4 regions of the Vibrio sp. SCSIO 43137 genome follow, and region 1 is predicted to be linked to each of the others. Evidence: predicted binding sites of a transcription regulator. Region 1 holds the regulator's gene; each other region holds the start of a gene.
What was found. The regulator PurR, encoded in region 1, represses purine synthesis genes. The targets are predictions, from matches to a motif close to TNANGNAAACGTTTNCNTNA.

Region 1 (3,894 bases):
GCTGATCATATTAAGAATACGTTCGCGGCTAAGAACTTTATTTGAATTAGAAGAGAGAGCAACCAGCAACTCATACTCTGCTTTGGTCAGTTTTACCGGCAGACCATCTTTGCTTAATGCCCTTCTCTGGATATCAAATACCCACTCACCAAAGTGGACAACAAACTCTGAATCCTGCTCCTTGTCAGGTTCCCCCGGCGGGTTACGTACCAGAGAGATTCTCCATAGCAGGTTTTTAACCCTTACCAACAGCTCTCTAAGCTCAAAAGGCTTAGTCACATAGTCGTCTGCCCCCATTTCAAGGCCGACAATTTTATCAATACTGTCCGTACGTCCGGTAACCAGTATGATGCCAATATCCGATTGAGTCCTGAGCTCCCGCGTCAGCATTAGTCCATCTTCACCCGGCAAGTTAATATCCAGCATCACCAGATCGATATTGTTTTCCTGAAGCACCTCCCGCATGGTGTCGCCATTTTCGGCTTCACTGACCTGATAGCCTTCATTCTGAAAATACCCGACCAATTTACTGCGGGTGACTACATCATCTTCTACAACTAATACGTGACTGCTCATGACCATGACTTTTTCCGTTTTTCAGTTACGTTGCATTCTATTTATATTATTTAACAATTCTAGCCCAGAATAAGTTTTTTATTGAGTTTTTTGATTTTTATTGATGGAGAACAACTATTTGACGCCGTGTTAATTTTCTCCTATTTTTCTTAATATATTGTCATAATTTAAGTTAATTCTATTCATATTTTTTGCATACAATTATTTAAGTATTGTTTATTTAGGAATTAAATAATGGAAGAGACAAAAGCGTTTAATGAAAAACGAGCTGAAATCTACTGGTGGCTTTCTAGTCTTTTTGCCAAAGAGCTGACAGAAAAAGATGTTCAGGCATACCACTCTCCAGAAATCCGTTCATTTTTAACCGGGCTGGGTGAGAACCCTACCCTTAAGCCTTCTGTTGACAAAATGGTTGATGCATTAAACCGTCTTCAGGATCGTGAAGATGCTCAACTGGAACTGGCAGCAGATTTCTGTGGCCTGTTTTTGCAGACAGATAAATCGGGCGCCCTTCCCTACGCCTCCATGTACATAGGTGAGAACGGCCTGTTAAATGACAAGCCTGCTCAGGAGATGCAAAAACTGATGCAGAGTCAGGGTGTCGATGTACACAGTGACCTGAACGAACCTGCTGACCATATTGCCATCGAACTGGATTTTCTCGGCAATATGATCATTCGATCCAACGAGCTGGAAAAGCTGGAACATATTGATCAAGCTCTGCTGGAACAGAAAGCATTTATTGAAACTTATCTGTTAAGCTGGATCCCTGAGTTCAGTAAAAAATGCAGTAAGTTCGATGATTTTGGTTTTTATTCCAGTGTCTCTACACTGCTGGTCGATTTCTTAAAGCTGGACTGCACTTATCTTGCCGGAGAATAATCTCAGGCAATAGCAGGCAAATGTGACCAAATACAAATTAATTAGAGCTTTAGCTTTGTATGTTGCGCAAAAGCGGCTATCATGCCTGCGAAAACGATGATAAACGCATGAAAATCATAAACCGCTATACCAGATAGCGGTTTTTTGTGTTTCCGGCACAGATATTGATGGATTTAAAAGTTGTCTACACTTTATAAGAACATCAGAATAATAGGATAAGCTTATGGCCACCATAAAAGATGTTGCGCGCATCGCTGGCGTATCAACGACTACTGTATCTCACGTAATTAATAAAACTCGTTTTGTTGCTGAGGCGACTCAGCAAAAAGTGATGGACGCAGTAAAAGAGCTCAACTACGCCCCTAGTGCTGTGGCCAGAAGTTTAAAATGTAATACAACCCGCACTATCGGTATGTTGGTAACTCAGTCTACTAACCCGTTTCTGGCTGAAGTTGTAGATGGCGTTGAGAGCTACTGTTACCGTCAGGGTTACACTCTTATTCTGTGTAACACAGGTGGTATCTACGAGAAACAGCGCGATTATATCCGCATGCTGGCAGAAAAACGTGTTGATGGCATTTTTGTTATGTGTTCTGACCTGACAGCTGAACTTCAGGAGATGCTGGACGGTCACGCCGATATTCCTAAAGTAATTATGGACTGGGGTCAGGGTACCTCGTCCTCTGAAGATGATTCAGATAAGATTATTGATAACTCCGAAGAGGGTGGTTACCTAGCGACCAAATACCTTATTGAGAATGGCCATACTGATATCGCCTGCCTTAGCGGTCATCTGGATAAGAAACTCTGTATAGAAAGAACTCAGGGCTATCGCCGCGCGCTGGAAGAGAATGGCATCAAGTTTGACGAAAGTAAGATCCTTGAAGGTAACTTTGAATGCGATACAGCCGTTGAGGCCGCTGACAAGATTCTGGCTATGGACAAAAAACCGACGGCAGTATTCTGCTTTAACGACACCATGGCTTTAGGCCTGATGAGCCGTCTTCAGCACCGTGGTATCCGTATCCCGGAAGATATCTCTGTGATCGGTTATGACAATATTGACCTTGCAGCTTATTTCTCTCCGCCGCTAACCACCATTCACCAGCCTAAGCGACGTGTAGGTAAAACAGCATTTGAGATTCTGCTGGAAAGAATCAAGAACAAAGAACACGAAAAACGTGTGTTCGAAATGCAGCCAGAATTGGTTGTACGCGATAGCGTTAAAAATATTAGTAATTAAGCTGATTTGCTATGTTTTAGTTTGCCGTGCAGTACTGTTTCAGCACGGCAATTTAACCTTCTAATTACATTCACCTCTTGAATTAATACTCTAGTAATTTGCTTAAATACGGCCAGAGATTTAGTGAGCAACATCACATTAAACATTCTATAAAGTGATCTCTGTCCAGAAATTATCTATATTTATAGAGTCACGATCAGGGCAAACCATCCGAAAGGGTGGGACGCAAAGCTTCCGGCCTTAACAGAAATGAAAGGTAGCGGGGTTGCCGAAGACTGATTGACAGGCTATTGAGTTTTTACGTTGTTCTGACAACTCAACTCGCTGTTCTGTTAATTTCTCGGTACTGAATTGGTTGATGCAATTTCCTAACCCGAGACTATGAAAATGGATAAACCAGTACTCAAAGATTCACTACTATTATTTGAACGATTCGGCAAAGTAAAGTCGCGTTCAATGTTTGGCGGATTCGGGATTTTTGTCGATGAAACCATGTTCGCTCTTGTTGTAAATAACTCTCTCCACATAAGAGCTCATAAAGCTTCCGCTGAAAAGTATAAGGCAGCAGGATACACACCTTACGTTTATAAAAAGCGTGGTTTTCCCGTTGTCACTAAGTATTTTGCTCTGCCAGATGAAATATGGAACAACACAGATCAGATACTCTCTATTGCCACTGAAGCTCTGGAGTATGCGAAGAGTGAAAAAGCCACTCACGCGGAAGAAAAGCCAAGCAGGCTAAAAGATCTACCTAATCTGCGCCTTGGCACTGAACGCATGCTGAAGAAAGCCGGTATTGCATCCGTCTCCGACCTGAAACAAGTAGGTGCCGTTGGTGCTTATAAAGCGATACAGAAAAGTCACCCCGACACCGTTAATTTAGAACTTTTGTGGGCTCTTGAAGGCGCCCTTAAAGGGACACACTGGTCTGTAATCACCCAAGAGAGACGAGCAGAACTTATGCAGGCTCTCAATTAATTGACCTGCAAGCCAGCTAATGCAAAGCCGCTAACTCTGTTTAGCGGCTTTTTTGTTCTGTTCAGATTAAGGTTTAAACGAAATAGAAATAATCTCTGCTTTCATAGGCCATAATTAAAATATTATGAAAGTTTTCTCGGGCTATCCCTGTCATAGTAGTTAACGCAAATTTTATGGAAACGAATAATGAACAAGAAACTAATTATCGGACTTTT
Region 2 (3,894 bases), 1.5 Mb from region 1:
ATAATTGACTACTTTACTGGCATGCTGGGACTGCATTACCCAGTATAGTCCGGCTGTTGAAACCAGAATTATCAGAAAGATTGCTGAGAATAGTAGAACCAGAGCTTTTTTCATTGCAGATGAACTCGTTTAAACCGTTATATACGAGACTGACGCAAAAAGTGATTAAATTCAAATAAAAAGCCCCTCGATTGAGGGGCTTAGTCATAGTTTTGAGTTAATTTAGTCTAGCTGAGGGCCCGCTGAAACCAGTGCCGCACCGTCAGCATTATCAGTGTACTTCTCAAAGTTCTTAATAAAGCGCTGTGCCAGATCTTCAGCTTTGCTTTCCCACTGTAGCGGATCGGTATACGTATCGCGTGGGTCAAGAATCGCCGGATCAACACCCGGAAGAGCCATAGGTACTTCAAGGTTAAATACCGGAATCTGCTTAGTTTCAGCATGCTCAATTGAGCCATCCAGAATCGCATCAATAATGCCACGGGTATCCTGAATCGAGATACGTTTACCAGAACCATTCCAGCCAGTGTTAACCAGATAAGCTTCTGCACCGGCCGCTTCCATACGTTTAACCAGAACTTCAGCATACTTAGTCGGGTGCAGAGTCAGGAATGCCGCACCGAAACACGCTGAGAAAGTTGGCGTTGGTTCAGTAATGCCACGCTCTGTACCAGCCAGCTTAGCGGTAAAGCCAGACAGGAAGTGGTACTTAGTCTGCTCAGCTGTCAGCTTAGCTACTGGTGGCAGCACACCAAATGCATCGGCAGTCAGGAAGATTACCTTGTTGGCATGACCAGCTTTAGAAACCGGCTTAACAATGTTATCGATGTGGTAAATAGGGTAAGAAACACGAGTGTTTTCCGTCTTAGAACCATCATCAAAGTCGATAGAGCCATCATTACGAACGGTTACGTTTTCCAACAGAGCGTCACGACGGATAGCATTATAGATATCCGGCTCAGCTTCTTTAGACAGGTTGATGGTCTTAGCATAACAGCCGCCTTCATAGTTGAAGATACCGTCATCATCCCAGCCGTGCTCATCATCACCAATCAACTGACGTTTAGGGTCTGTTGAAAGGGTTGTTTTACCTGTGCCAGACAGGCCGAAGAAGATAGCGGTATCGCCCTTTTCGCCTACGTTGGCAGAACAGTGCATTGAAGCGATCCCTTTAAGCGGTAAGAAGTAGTTCATCATAGCGAACATACCTTTTTTCATTTCACCGCCGTACCATGTACCACCGATTAACTGCATTTTTTCTGTCAGGTTAAATACCGTGTAGTTTTCAGAGTTAAGGCCTTGTCTCTCCCAGTCAGGGTTAACGGTTTTCGCTGCATTCATTACCACGAAGTCAGGCTCAAAGGTTGCCAGCTCTTCTTCGCTAGGACGGATAAACATGTTCTTCACGAAGTGGCACTGCCATGCAACTTCAGTAACGAAGCGGATAGAAAGACGAGTGTCTTCATTGGCACCACAGTAGCAATCCAGAACAAACAGACGTTTGCCGGAAAGCTGTTTAGTCGTCAGTGCTTTCAGCTCATTCCACACTTCTGTGGAGATTGGCTTGTTATCATTTTTAACTTGCTCAGAAGTCCACCACATGTTTTCTTCTGTTGTTGCATCTTTGACGATGAACTTATCTTTTGGTGAACGACCGGTAAAGATACCGGTATCAACGGCAACAGAACCCAGCTCTGTTACTACGCCTCTTTCATACCCTTCTAAATCGGATCGAGTCTCCTCTTCGAACAACATTTCGTAACTTGGATTGCGAACAATCTCTTTTACGTCATTCAGCCCGTATTTAGTCAGATCTACTTGTGCAGCCTTAGTATGTTCCATAACGGTCATAGGTGCTCCTTATTGGATAAATTGTAGGGAATTTGTAAAATATTTTCTTTTGGTCTGTTAACCATGCTAGCAACGTGAAAGCCAGAAAACAGGGAGACAAGTCAAAAAATATTGATGGAAAAGCCATCGATTATGCTCATTCGTCACACTTTTTGTGTGCTCATTTTTGGGATGACGCAAAGCTTTGCGTTAGATCAAAATAAAGTACAGGGGAGAAAGTCAAAAGTGTGTGAATACTCAATTAACTTGGTGATTTATATGAATTTATGAAATAAAAAAGCCGACTTTTGCCGGCTTGATCTAAAAAACAAAACTTATGTTTTCATATATGCGTGTTAGTGAATGGTTTTGTTGCCATTTTCACTTTGTGCATAAAGCTCATTGACCTGTGCTTCGTCGAACGAGTAACTCGTGCCACAGTAATCACAATGTAAAGAAATTGAGCCTTCGGTTGTTAAAATGTCGTAAACCTCTTCTTTTGCAATGCTAACGATAGCTGAGGCACTTCTTTCCCTTGAACAACCGCAGAAGAATTCAACAGGTTGCGCATTGAACAGCTGCACTTTTTCCTGATTATATAGGCGATATAGCAGCTCATTGGCTTCTAAAGAGAAAAGCTCTTCATTTTTGATGGTATTGGTCAGCTGCTCAAGATGTTCGAAGTCTTCTTCTGACCCTTTTCCGTCAGGAACAACCTGAAGCAACATACCTGCCGCGTGAGGTTTGCCGTCATGTTCGCCAAGGCGGAACCACAGGCGTGTTTTCAACTGCTCTGAGCGGATAAAGTAGCTCTCAAGACATTCTGCAAGGTTGTCTCCTTCCAGCCCGACCACTCCCTGATAGCGTTCGCCCTTGTCCGGAGTGATGGTCATAACCAGATGACCTTTACCCATCAGTTGATGCAAACTTGCGTCATCAGCGATGTCACCTTCCCAGCGGGCAACACCGCGAACCTGTTGATTGTTGTTGCCGTTAATCACTGCCAGAGAAACTGGGCCGTCTCCCTGTAGCTGAAGTGTGATTGAACCCTCAAATTTCAGGGTCGCAGTCAGAAGTGTGGTTGCAACCAGTAGCTCACCCAGCAAATTTTGCACAGCTGCCGGGTACTCCTTGCTGGAAATAATTTGTTGGTATGCATCATCCAGTTGCACCAGTTCGCCACGAACAGAAAGATCTTCAAATAGGTAGCGGTTTAAAACATTGTTTGCCATTTCAGGAAACTCCAGCTTATTGATGTTTAAATTTAATAATATCGCGACGCTGTTTTTTATCCGGTCGTCGATCCGGGCTCGGGCTGTGGAAAGCATTCAGTTTACGCTTCTGATGGTTCTCTTCGCGTTTTGCGATGCTCTCGTCTGTCTCTTTATAAAGTAGTTGAGCTTCCGGCGCTCCGCGACGCTGGTCAGAAATCTTCTCTATAACGACGGTCTTATCATCGTGTCCCTGACGCAGAGTAATGACAGCACCCAGCTCAACCAGCTTGCTTGGTTTTGAGCGCTGACCATTGTAATGAACTTTACCACCGTCAACCATATTTCTGGCAATTGAGCGGGTTTTATAAAACCTTGCAGCCCATAGCCATTTATCCAGCCGCACAGCTTGGTTATCAGTTTTCAATTGAGTTACTCATGCAAAAAAATAAGTTGAACAGTCCGGAATGTAATAGGTCTATATTTGTTAGTACCCTTTCCGGACTCCATTTTGTGTAGAAATGGTGATATGTCTCAATTTTTTCAAGGGTTGTGCGGTAATTCTAGCCTCTGCCTTGCATAGGATGCAGCTAAGGTATGCTACTCTTTCCCGCTATTATTTATTTAGCTATAGACGAGTTAAGAGGATTCCGATGCAATTAAATTTAGGCCGTGATGCAAAACTGACGGGCTTTTTGACGCATTTACCCTCGGCGTTTATCAGCTTCCAGTCTAAGATCAGTTTTTTTATCGCTGCGCTGTTGGTTGTTTGTACCGCATGGATTACTGGTCAATTAGTGTGGCAATTAGCAGAGCAGAGTGATACTTCAGTATCTCGTTGGTCTGCCAAACC
Region 3 (3,894 bases), 1.2 Mb from region 1:
TGAGTTTAACATCAACGCTATCCTGTTTATGATTCCCGTAGCCATTGCTCCTGCTGTTGAGCACGTCGGCGATATGCTTGCTATCTCCAGCGTGACCGGTAAAGACTACATTAAGAAGCCGGGACTACACCGCACAATCACAGGTGACGGGGTAGCCACTATGGCAGCTTCTATGCTTGGTGCTCCGCCAAATACTACTTACAGTGAAGTAACCGGCGCTGTTATGCTGACCAAAGCCTATAACCCTGCCATTATGACATGGGCAGCGGTCTCTGCCATTGTACTTGCTCTGGTAGGTAAACTTGGTGCTATTCTGCAAACCATTCCGGTTCCGGTAATGGGCGGCATTATGATTCTGCTGTTCGGTTCAATTGCCACCGTTGGTCTGAATACTCTGATCAAAAATAACGTTGACCTGCATAAATCACGTAATCTGGCGATTGTTGCGGTAACTCTGGTATTTGGTATCGGCGGAATGGCCTTTGGTGTAGGTGAGTTCAGCCTGCAAGGTGTCAGCCTGTGCGGTATTGTCGCTATTGTTCTTAACCTTATCCTCCCACATGACCTTGGTGAGACTCAGGTTGTCGACAACGCTCAGATGGAAGAAGAGCAAGCTTCTTAAGCTCACTATATTCAATACCGCTGCCTTAGGTGGCGGTTATCAATATTGAGATAGAACTAAAAAAGGCTGATGTATCACTACATCAGCCTTCTGTTTTTTATACGAAATATTACTTAGTTCCGAAGATCTTATCGCCTGCGTCACCCAGACCCGGAACGATATAACCTTTATCATTCAGCTTCTCATCGATAGCGGCAGTATAAAGCTCAACATCCGGATGCGCTTTTTCCAGAGCTTCAATACCTTCTGGTGCTGCAACCAATACCAACACTTTTATTGCCTGACAGCCTTTATCTTTAAGCAGATCAATAGTGGCTATCATAGAACCACCCGTCGCCAGCATTGGGTCAACAACCAGAGCGATACGCTCATCAATGTTAGAGGCCAGCTTATTAAAGTAAGGGATAGGTTCTAGTGTCTCTTCATCGCGGTAGATACCGACCACACTGATTCTTGCACTAGGTACATGCTCCAGAACACCATCCATCATGCCCAGACCGGCACGAAGAATAGGCACTACTGTCACTTTTTTGCCTTTAATCTGATCCACTTCTACTGGACCATTCCAACCTTCAATTGTCACCTTTTCAGTTTCAAAGTCTGAGGTTGCTTCGTAAGTTAACAGGCTACCGACCTCGGTCGCTAACTCACGAAAACGCTTAGTGCTGATGTCTCCCTCACGCATTAAACCAACCTTGTGTTTAACTAATGGGTGCATTACTTCAACAACTTTCATTTTCATCTCCGGCAATATTTAAACAAACCTTGTGATTATACGGTTTTTTGCCGTTTTTGCCGAGAAAATCTTGCAGATATTTTTTGTTGCGCAAACGTTTAACTTATTGCGGTATCTCGGTTAGAATAACGCCAGTTTTCACCTCTTAATGACATGAAAAGGATATCCTGTGAGTGGCAATAACTCTTCTTTAAGCTATAAAGATGCCGGTGTCGACATTGATGCCGGGAATGCGTTAGTTGATCGTATTAAAGGCGTAGTAAAGCGCACTCGCCGCCCGGAAGTGATGGGCGGAATCGGAGGCTTTGGTGCTCTGTGCGAGTTACCGACAAAATATAAGGAACCTCTGCTGGTTTCCGGCACTGATGGCGTCGGAACGAAACTACGTCTTGCCCTGGATATGAAGAAACATGACACCATAGGTATAGATCTGGTTGCCATGTGTGTAAACGACCTGATTGTACAGGGTGCTGAGCCGCTGTTCTTCCTAGATTACTACGCAACAGGAAAGCTGGATGTAGACACAGCAGCAGATGTGGTTTCTGGTATTGGTGAAGGTTGTGTACAAGCCGGATGTGCCCTTATCGGCGGCGAAACCGCAGAAATGCCGGGCATGTACGAAGGTGAAGATTATGACGTTGCCGGTTTCTGTGTCGGTGTTGTTGAGAAGCAGGACGTTATTGACGGAAGCAAAGTCGCTTCTGGTGATGCCCTTATTGCCGTCGCTTCAAGTGGCCCGCACTCAAATGGCTACTCACTGATCCGTAAAATTCTTGAAGTATCAAACGCTGATCTTAGTGAAAAGCTGAACGGCCGCACTATCGGCGAACATCTGCTTGAACCAACCCGCATCTATATAAACTCAGCATTAAAGCTTATTGCGGAACATGATGTCCACGCCATCTCCCACATCACAGGTGGTGGTTTCTGGGAAAATATTCCACGAGTGTTGCCGGAGGGCACAAAGGCAGTGATTAACGGTAATAGCTGGCAGTGGCCGGATATCTTCTACTGGCTACAAAGCAAGGGCAATGTAGAGAGCTATGAAATGTACCGCACTTTTAACTGTGGTGTCGGTCTGGTTATTGCCCTGCCGCAGGATCAGGCTGATAAAGCAGTAGAGCTACTTAAGGCTGAAGGCGAATACGCCTGGGTAATCGGCGAAGTAGCCAATGCTGCTGAAGGTGAACAACAAGTAGAGATCATCTAAATGGCTAAAAGTATCGTTGTGCTTATCTCCGGTAACGGCAGTAATCTGCAGGCAATCATAGATAACTTCTGTACTGCTGAATCAGAGTATCGCCTTAGTGCCGTCTTCTCTAATAAGCAGGCTGCTTACGGTTTGCAAAGAGCAAAAGATGCCGGAATTGACGCTCACTTTGTCGATCCGGCGGCCTTTGATTCAAGAGAATCCTTCGATAACACTTTGATGGAGAGCATCAATAAGTATCAGCCGGATCTGCTGGTACTGGCCGGTTATATGCGCATATTGAGCAGTGAGTTCGTTAACCACTATCAGGGCCGCATGCTTAACGTACATCCATCCCTGCTGCCCAAGTATCCGGGGCTGCATACTCACCAGAGAGCCATTGACGCCGGAGATCAAGAGCACGGCACCAGCGTTCACTTCGTTACCGAAGAGCTGGATGGCGGGCCGGTGATCCTACAGGCTAAAGTTCCGGTATTTGCTGATGACACGGCAGATTCCCTTAATCAGAGAATCCAGTCTCAGGAACACAGGATCTATCCTCTGGTTATCAAATGGTTTCTGGATGGAAGACTCAAGATGGAGAATGGCCGGGCCGTTCTGGACGGGGATGTTCTCCCTGAACAGGGCTATGCCAGCGAGTGAAACACAAAGGGCTGAACACTGTTCAGCCTTTTTTTGTTAATCATTTAATACCTACTCAAGAGGCTGAGTAGGAGCCTGATTACCCGGTTTAGCTTCCGCATAAGGCACATTCACCAAACTCTCTTTATTACAGTCGATCACATCACCAAAGTGGAACAGATTAAACTCCCCCGGCTTCATCCTGTGCCACTCCTCATTCTCAGTCAGAGGCTGAGTCGCTACCACTGACACGATATCATTTGGTGTCGTCTCTTCCTGAAAGTTAACGGTAATATCTTCGTCAATCAGACTCGCCTTGCCAAACGGTGCTTTGCGGGTGATCCAGTAAAGATGATTGGTACAGAAGGTCATCACATACTCACCATCACTGAGCAACATGTTAAATACCCCCAACTGCTTCAACTCTTCACAGCACTCAGCAACGTAGCGAAACATACCACACAAATCCTGAGGTGGTTCCGGATACTGCTGTTCCATTTTGTTTAACAACCAGCAGAAAGCCAGTTCGCTATCGGTTTTTCCTACTGGTCGATGGCGTCCGGTCTCCAGCTTGTCATAATCACTTAACTGACCGTTGTGAGCGAAAGTCCAGTAGCGTCCCCATAACTCACGGGTAAAAGGGTGGGTATTCTCAAGGTTTACCTCACCACGGTTTGCCTGACGAATATGGCTCACTATTGCCCG
Region 4 (3,894 bases), 1.0 Mb from region 1:
ACACTATAGCGACTTAAAACGTATCGGTGAGCAATATGGTGTCCAGCCAAGGTTTATTGTTGCTTTATGGGGTGTAGAAAGTAATTTTGGCCGCCTGACCGGTGGATACAATGTTATTGATGCCCTTAGCACACTGGCCTTTGAAGGCCGCCGCGAAGCGTTCTTCCGTAAAGAGACCATGGCCGCCCTGACCATACTGGATGAAGGCCATATTACGGTTAATAACATGAAAGGATCATGGGCCGGAGCCATGGGGCAGTGCCAGTTTATGCCAAGCTCTTTTATCCATTTTGCACAAGATGGTAATGGTGACGGCGTTAAAGATATCTGGAAAAACACTCAGGACGTCTTTGCCTCAGCAGCAAATTACCTGAAAGAGTCTGGCTGGGATGACGATTACACCTGGGGCAGGCAGGTTACTGTGCCTAAGGGGATTTCACTCAGCCTGACCGGACGGGGTAAAGAGAAAGCAAAGACTTTGCAGCAATGGAATGATCTGGGCATCAGAAGACTAAACGGAAACAAGCTTCCGGTACTGGATGAAGATATTAATGCATGGCTGATTATGCCTGACGATGAAAATGGCAGAGCTTACCTGATTTACAACAACTATCAGGTGCTGATGAAGTGGAACCGATCTTACTATTTCGGGCTGGCTGTTAGTCATCTTGCAGATAAGCTGAAGTAACTAACCTGACCTCAGATTAGTTAGCAATAAAAAACCTCGCTTTGCATAGCGAGGTTTTTTGTATTGATTAACCTAATGCTAGGTTATTCAGATTTATACTGCTCACAGGCGATCATGGTGTTGTCAATCAGGGTGGCAACCGTCATAGGGCCGACACCGCCCGGAACCGGGGTAATAAAGCTGGCACGCTGTTTAGCACCCTCGTAGTCAACATCGCCGACAAGTTTGCCCGATTCAAGCCGGTTGATACCAACATCGACCACAATAGCGCCTTCTTTAATCCAGTTGCCCGGAATAAAGTTTGGTTTACCCACGGCGACCACAACAACGTCAGCCATTCGCACATGGTTTTCCAGCTCTTTGGTAAAACGGTGGCATGTAGTTGTAGTACAGCCCGCCAGAAGCAGCTCCATGGTCATAGGGCGGCCGACAATGTTTGAAGCACCTACAATAACCGCGTGTTTGCCGCGCAGTTCAATATTGTAGCGATCCAGAAGGGTTATCACGCCTTTAGGTGTACAGGATCTAAGCTTAGGGATGCGCTGTGCAAGTCTGCCGACGTTATAGGGGTGGAAACCATCCACATCTTTTTCCGGCAGAATACGTTCAAGTACCTTGGTGGTATCGATTCCTGCCGGCAGCGGAAGTTGAACAAGAATACCGTCAATTTCAGAATCTAAGTTCAGCTCATCAACAAGTTCCAGTAACTCTTGCTCGCTGGCGGTTGCCGGAAGGTCGAAAGACTTGGAAAGGAATCCGACTTCATCACACGCCTTTCTTTTACTGCCCACATACACCTGAGATGCAGGATCTTCCCCCACCAGAATCACGGCAAGGCCGGGAGCCCTTAAGCCAGCCTGAGTACGGGCTTTAACCCGTGCAGCAACTTCGGAGCGGACGGTTTGAGAGATTAATTTTCCATCAATATTTTGAGCAGCCATATCTTCCCTTAACTGTTGAATTACTGAGCGTGCGCATTGTCGCAAATTATCCTCCGAATAGCTATCACGCAAACGTTTGCTCTATATATTTATCAGGTATTTGACTTTTTTTTGGTCAGTTAAATCATAAAGTAAAAGAAACCCGTTGACCTCTTCAGAGCTTCTCGTATAATCCCTCCCTACAAAGCGCCCTTAGCTCAGTTGGATAGAGCACGTGCCTTCTAAGCATGTGGTCAGAGGTTCAAATCCTCTAGGGCGTGCCATATACAATAAGCCGTAGCAGGTTAGTACTTGCTACGGCTTTTTTGTATTTGCTCCCGGATAAATTTGATCTTCCACAATAAACTTTAAGTTTTTCATCACTAATAAGCCCAGACTATAGTTTGTTATAGTCAGAATTGTGTGTGGTTAATTAAGAATCGTCATTAGAAAGTGATATTTGATAGTCAATGTTATTGTTTACCAATAGAGGCTTACTTTTTTATGTCGATTAATGACTCACAGAATAAGGTTAAAGACAGCAAAGGTATAATGTCACGTCGTGACATACTAAAACTCGGTGCTGCTGGTAGTGTGGCTATGGCGGGCGCGTTAAGTTCCGGTAAAGCAAAGGCACGCGAAGATGGAATAGGGGTAGTGAAACACGATAGTTTTCCTCTGCAGGTTGCCCCTACTTATAAACGTTTTAATGAAGCCTTAAGCGTCAGCGCAGTAGAGTATTCCAAGGGAAATTACTACGACACACTAAAAGTTGTAGATGATACTATTCCGGGTTTTGGTACGGTTGATCATGCCATCCGGGTGGGGGCAGAAATGTTCAACTTTGTCGAAGTTGGCGAGCGTCTGAACCCTTATGGTGCATTTCCTCTTGTTATAGAACCTCAGCCTATTAATGAAGGTTTTAAATTCCAGAGCAGTGAAGAAGCTCATGCAAAAATAAAACGCGCTGCCCGTATGTATGGAGCCGATATTGTCGGCATTACCCGCCGCGATCCTCGTTGGGATTACTCTCATGTGTTTAACGATAACACCCTTGAGTCAAAATCATGGGAAGAGGCTATGGGATTTGAGCCGAAAACGGTTGTCGTTATGGGCTTTGCTGAAGATTATGATGCATTTTCAGCAGCTCCAAGTGCTGCCGCCGATACCACAGCCGATGAAGGCTATGCAAGAATGGCCAAAGCTGCACTAGAGCTGGCTCATTTCTTTAGTGCACTAGGGTGTAAAGCGGCTGCCTGCGGAAATGGCGGAGGATTAAGTGTCCCTTATGCAATTGCCGCCGGGTTAGGTGAGTCTAATCGTATGGGGTTACTGCAAAACTATAAATTTGCCAGCAGATTAAGAATTGCTAAGGTTTATGTAGATCTTGAGTTAGACGAGTATTTTGATAAACCAGTGACATTTGGTGTACAGAGTTTCTGTGAAAACTGTATGCACTGTGCTGATAACTGTCCGGGTAAGGCAATTCCGAGAGATATCAAGCCTTCCTTAAATCCACCTCCGGCCGATGATGGTTCAGAACGCTATTACAATAACCCCGGTGTGTATAAATGGTGGGTTCGTTGCGATAAATGCTATCAGTACTGGGTAGACTCAGGTACTGGCTGCGGCACTTGTGTTACCACCTGTCCTTATAATAAACCTGATTTTTGGCATCATAGGTTGATTGACAGAGTAAACACTATTCTGCCGGGCTTTATGCATGCTTTTATGGCAGAAATGGATCTTTGGCATGGCTATGGCAACGTTTTTGATCCAGAGGCAGTCAAAACGTTTTATGACCAAAGTGGCAGGAATTATAGCGGAATGGGGGACTAATTATTATGTTTCATATCTTTACCGGAATTGAAATTTTGTTTTTCTCGTTGGGTATCCTTGTAACCCTGAGTGTTCAGGCAGTGATTTATCTTAGGGTGATAAAACAAGTGAAGTTTATTCATCTCGCAATAATATTTGCAGGCCTATTGACCATGATCTTTGCGTTTGCCTGGTCTGTAAGCTCTATTTTGGAGCTTGAGCCTCAGTCTGCCTCTGTCGGAATGCTGGTTATCGGTATGCCGGGATTAATAATGGCTGTATTAGGTGGCCGACTGGCTTATCCGGAGATTAGACGTAACCAGAGGTAGCAAAACATGATAGATGAGCATCAAACTTCTGACCTTAACAAGATCTTGTTAAATGAGCATGAACTAACAAATAATGGGCAGACAGAACAACTAATTCAAGATCTGAAATTGCAATTAGATAGTGGTACTGATTCAGTTC

Region 2: pckA (phosphoenolpyruvate carboxykinase (ATP)) is a predicted target of PurR. The motif match lies at 2,024-2,043, and genes of this name have one in related genera.
Region 3: purM (phosphoribosylformylglycinamidine cyclo-ligase) is a predicted target of PurR. The motif match lies at 1,445-1,464, and genes of this name have one in related genera.
Region 4: folD (bifunctional methylenetetrahydrofolate dehydrogenase/methenyltetrahydrofolate cyclohydrolase FolD) is a predicted target of PurR. The motif match lies at 1,694-1,713, and genes of this name have one in related genera.

Annotation. Positions count from the first base shown of each region.
Region 1 is NZ_CP116383.1:1,976,228-1,980,121, forward strand. Features, by position in the region: gene torR (two-component system response regulator TorR) at 1-576, opposite strand, end outside; gene torD (molecular chaperone TorD) at 811-1,458, shown strand; gene purR (HTH-type transcriptional repressor PurR) at 1,682-2,701, shown strand; cyclic di-GMP riboswitch class I at 2,892-2,974, shown strand; gene PK654_RS09270 (TfoX/Sxy family DNA transformation protein) at 3,089-3,679, shown strand; gene PK654_RS09275 (TVP38/TMEM64 family protein) at 3,866-3,894, shown strand, end outside.
Region 2 is NZ_CP116383.1:63,560-67,453, forward strand. Features, by position in the region: gene PK654_RS00265 (AsmA family protein) at 1-114, opposite strand, end outside; gene pckA (phosphoenolpyruvate carboxykinase (ATP)) at 223-1,851, opposite strand; gene hslO (Hsp33 family molecular chaperone HslO) at 2,187-3,062, opposite strand; gene hslR (ribosome-associated heat shock protein Hsp15) at 3,079-3,468, opposite strand; gene gspC (type II secretion system protein GspC) at 3,695-3,894, shown strand, end outside.
Region 3 is NZ_CP116383.1:808,676-812,569, reverse strand. Features, by position in the region: gene PK654_RS03930 (uracil-xanthine permease family protein) at 1-622, shown strand, start outside; gene upp (uracil phosphoribosyltransferase) at 732-1,358, opposite strand; gene purM (phosphoribosylformylglycinamidine cyclo-ligase) at 1,528-2,568, shown strand; gene purN (phosphoribosylglycinamide formyltransferase) at 2,569-3,210, shown strand; gene PK654_RS03910 (class II glutamine amidotransferase) at 3,262-3,894, opposite strand, start outside.
Region 4 is NZ_CP116383.1:948,015-951,908, forward strand. Features, by position in the region: gene PK654_RS04580 (lytic murein transglycosylase) at 1-688, shown strand, start outside; gene folD (bifunctional methylenetetrahydrofolate dehydrogenase/methenyltetrahydrofolate cyclohydrolase FolD) at 772-1,629, opposite strand; tRNA gene PK654_RS04590 (tRNA-Arg) at 1,816-1,892, shown strand; gene PK654_RS04595 (4Fe-4S double cluster binding domain-containing protein) at 2,113-3,447, shown strand; gene PK654_RS04600 (hypothetical protein) at 3,453-3,755, shown strand; gene PK654_RS04605 (tetratricopeptide repeat protein) at 3,762-3,894, shown strand, end outside.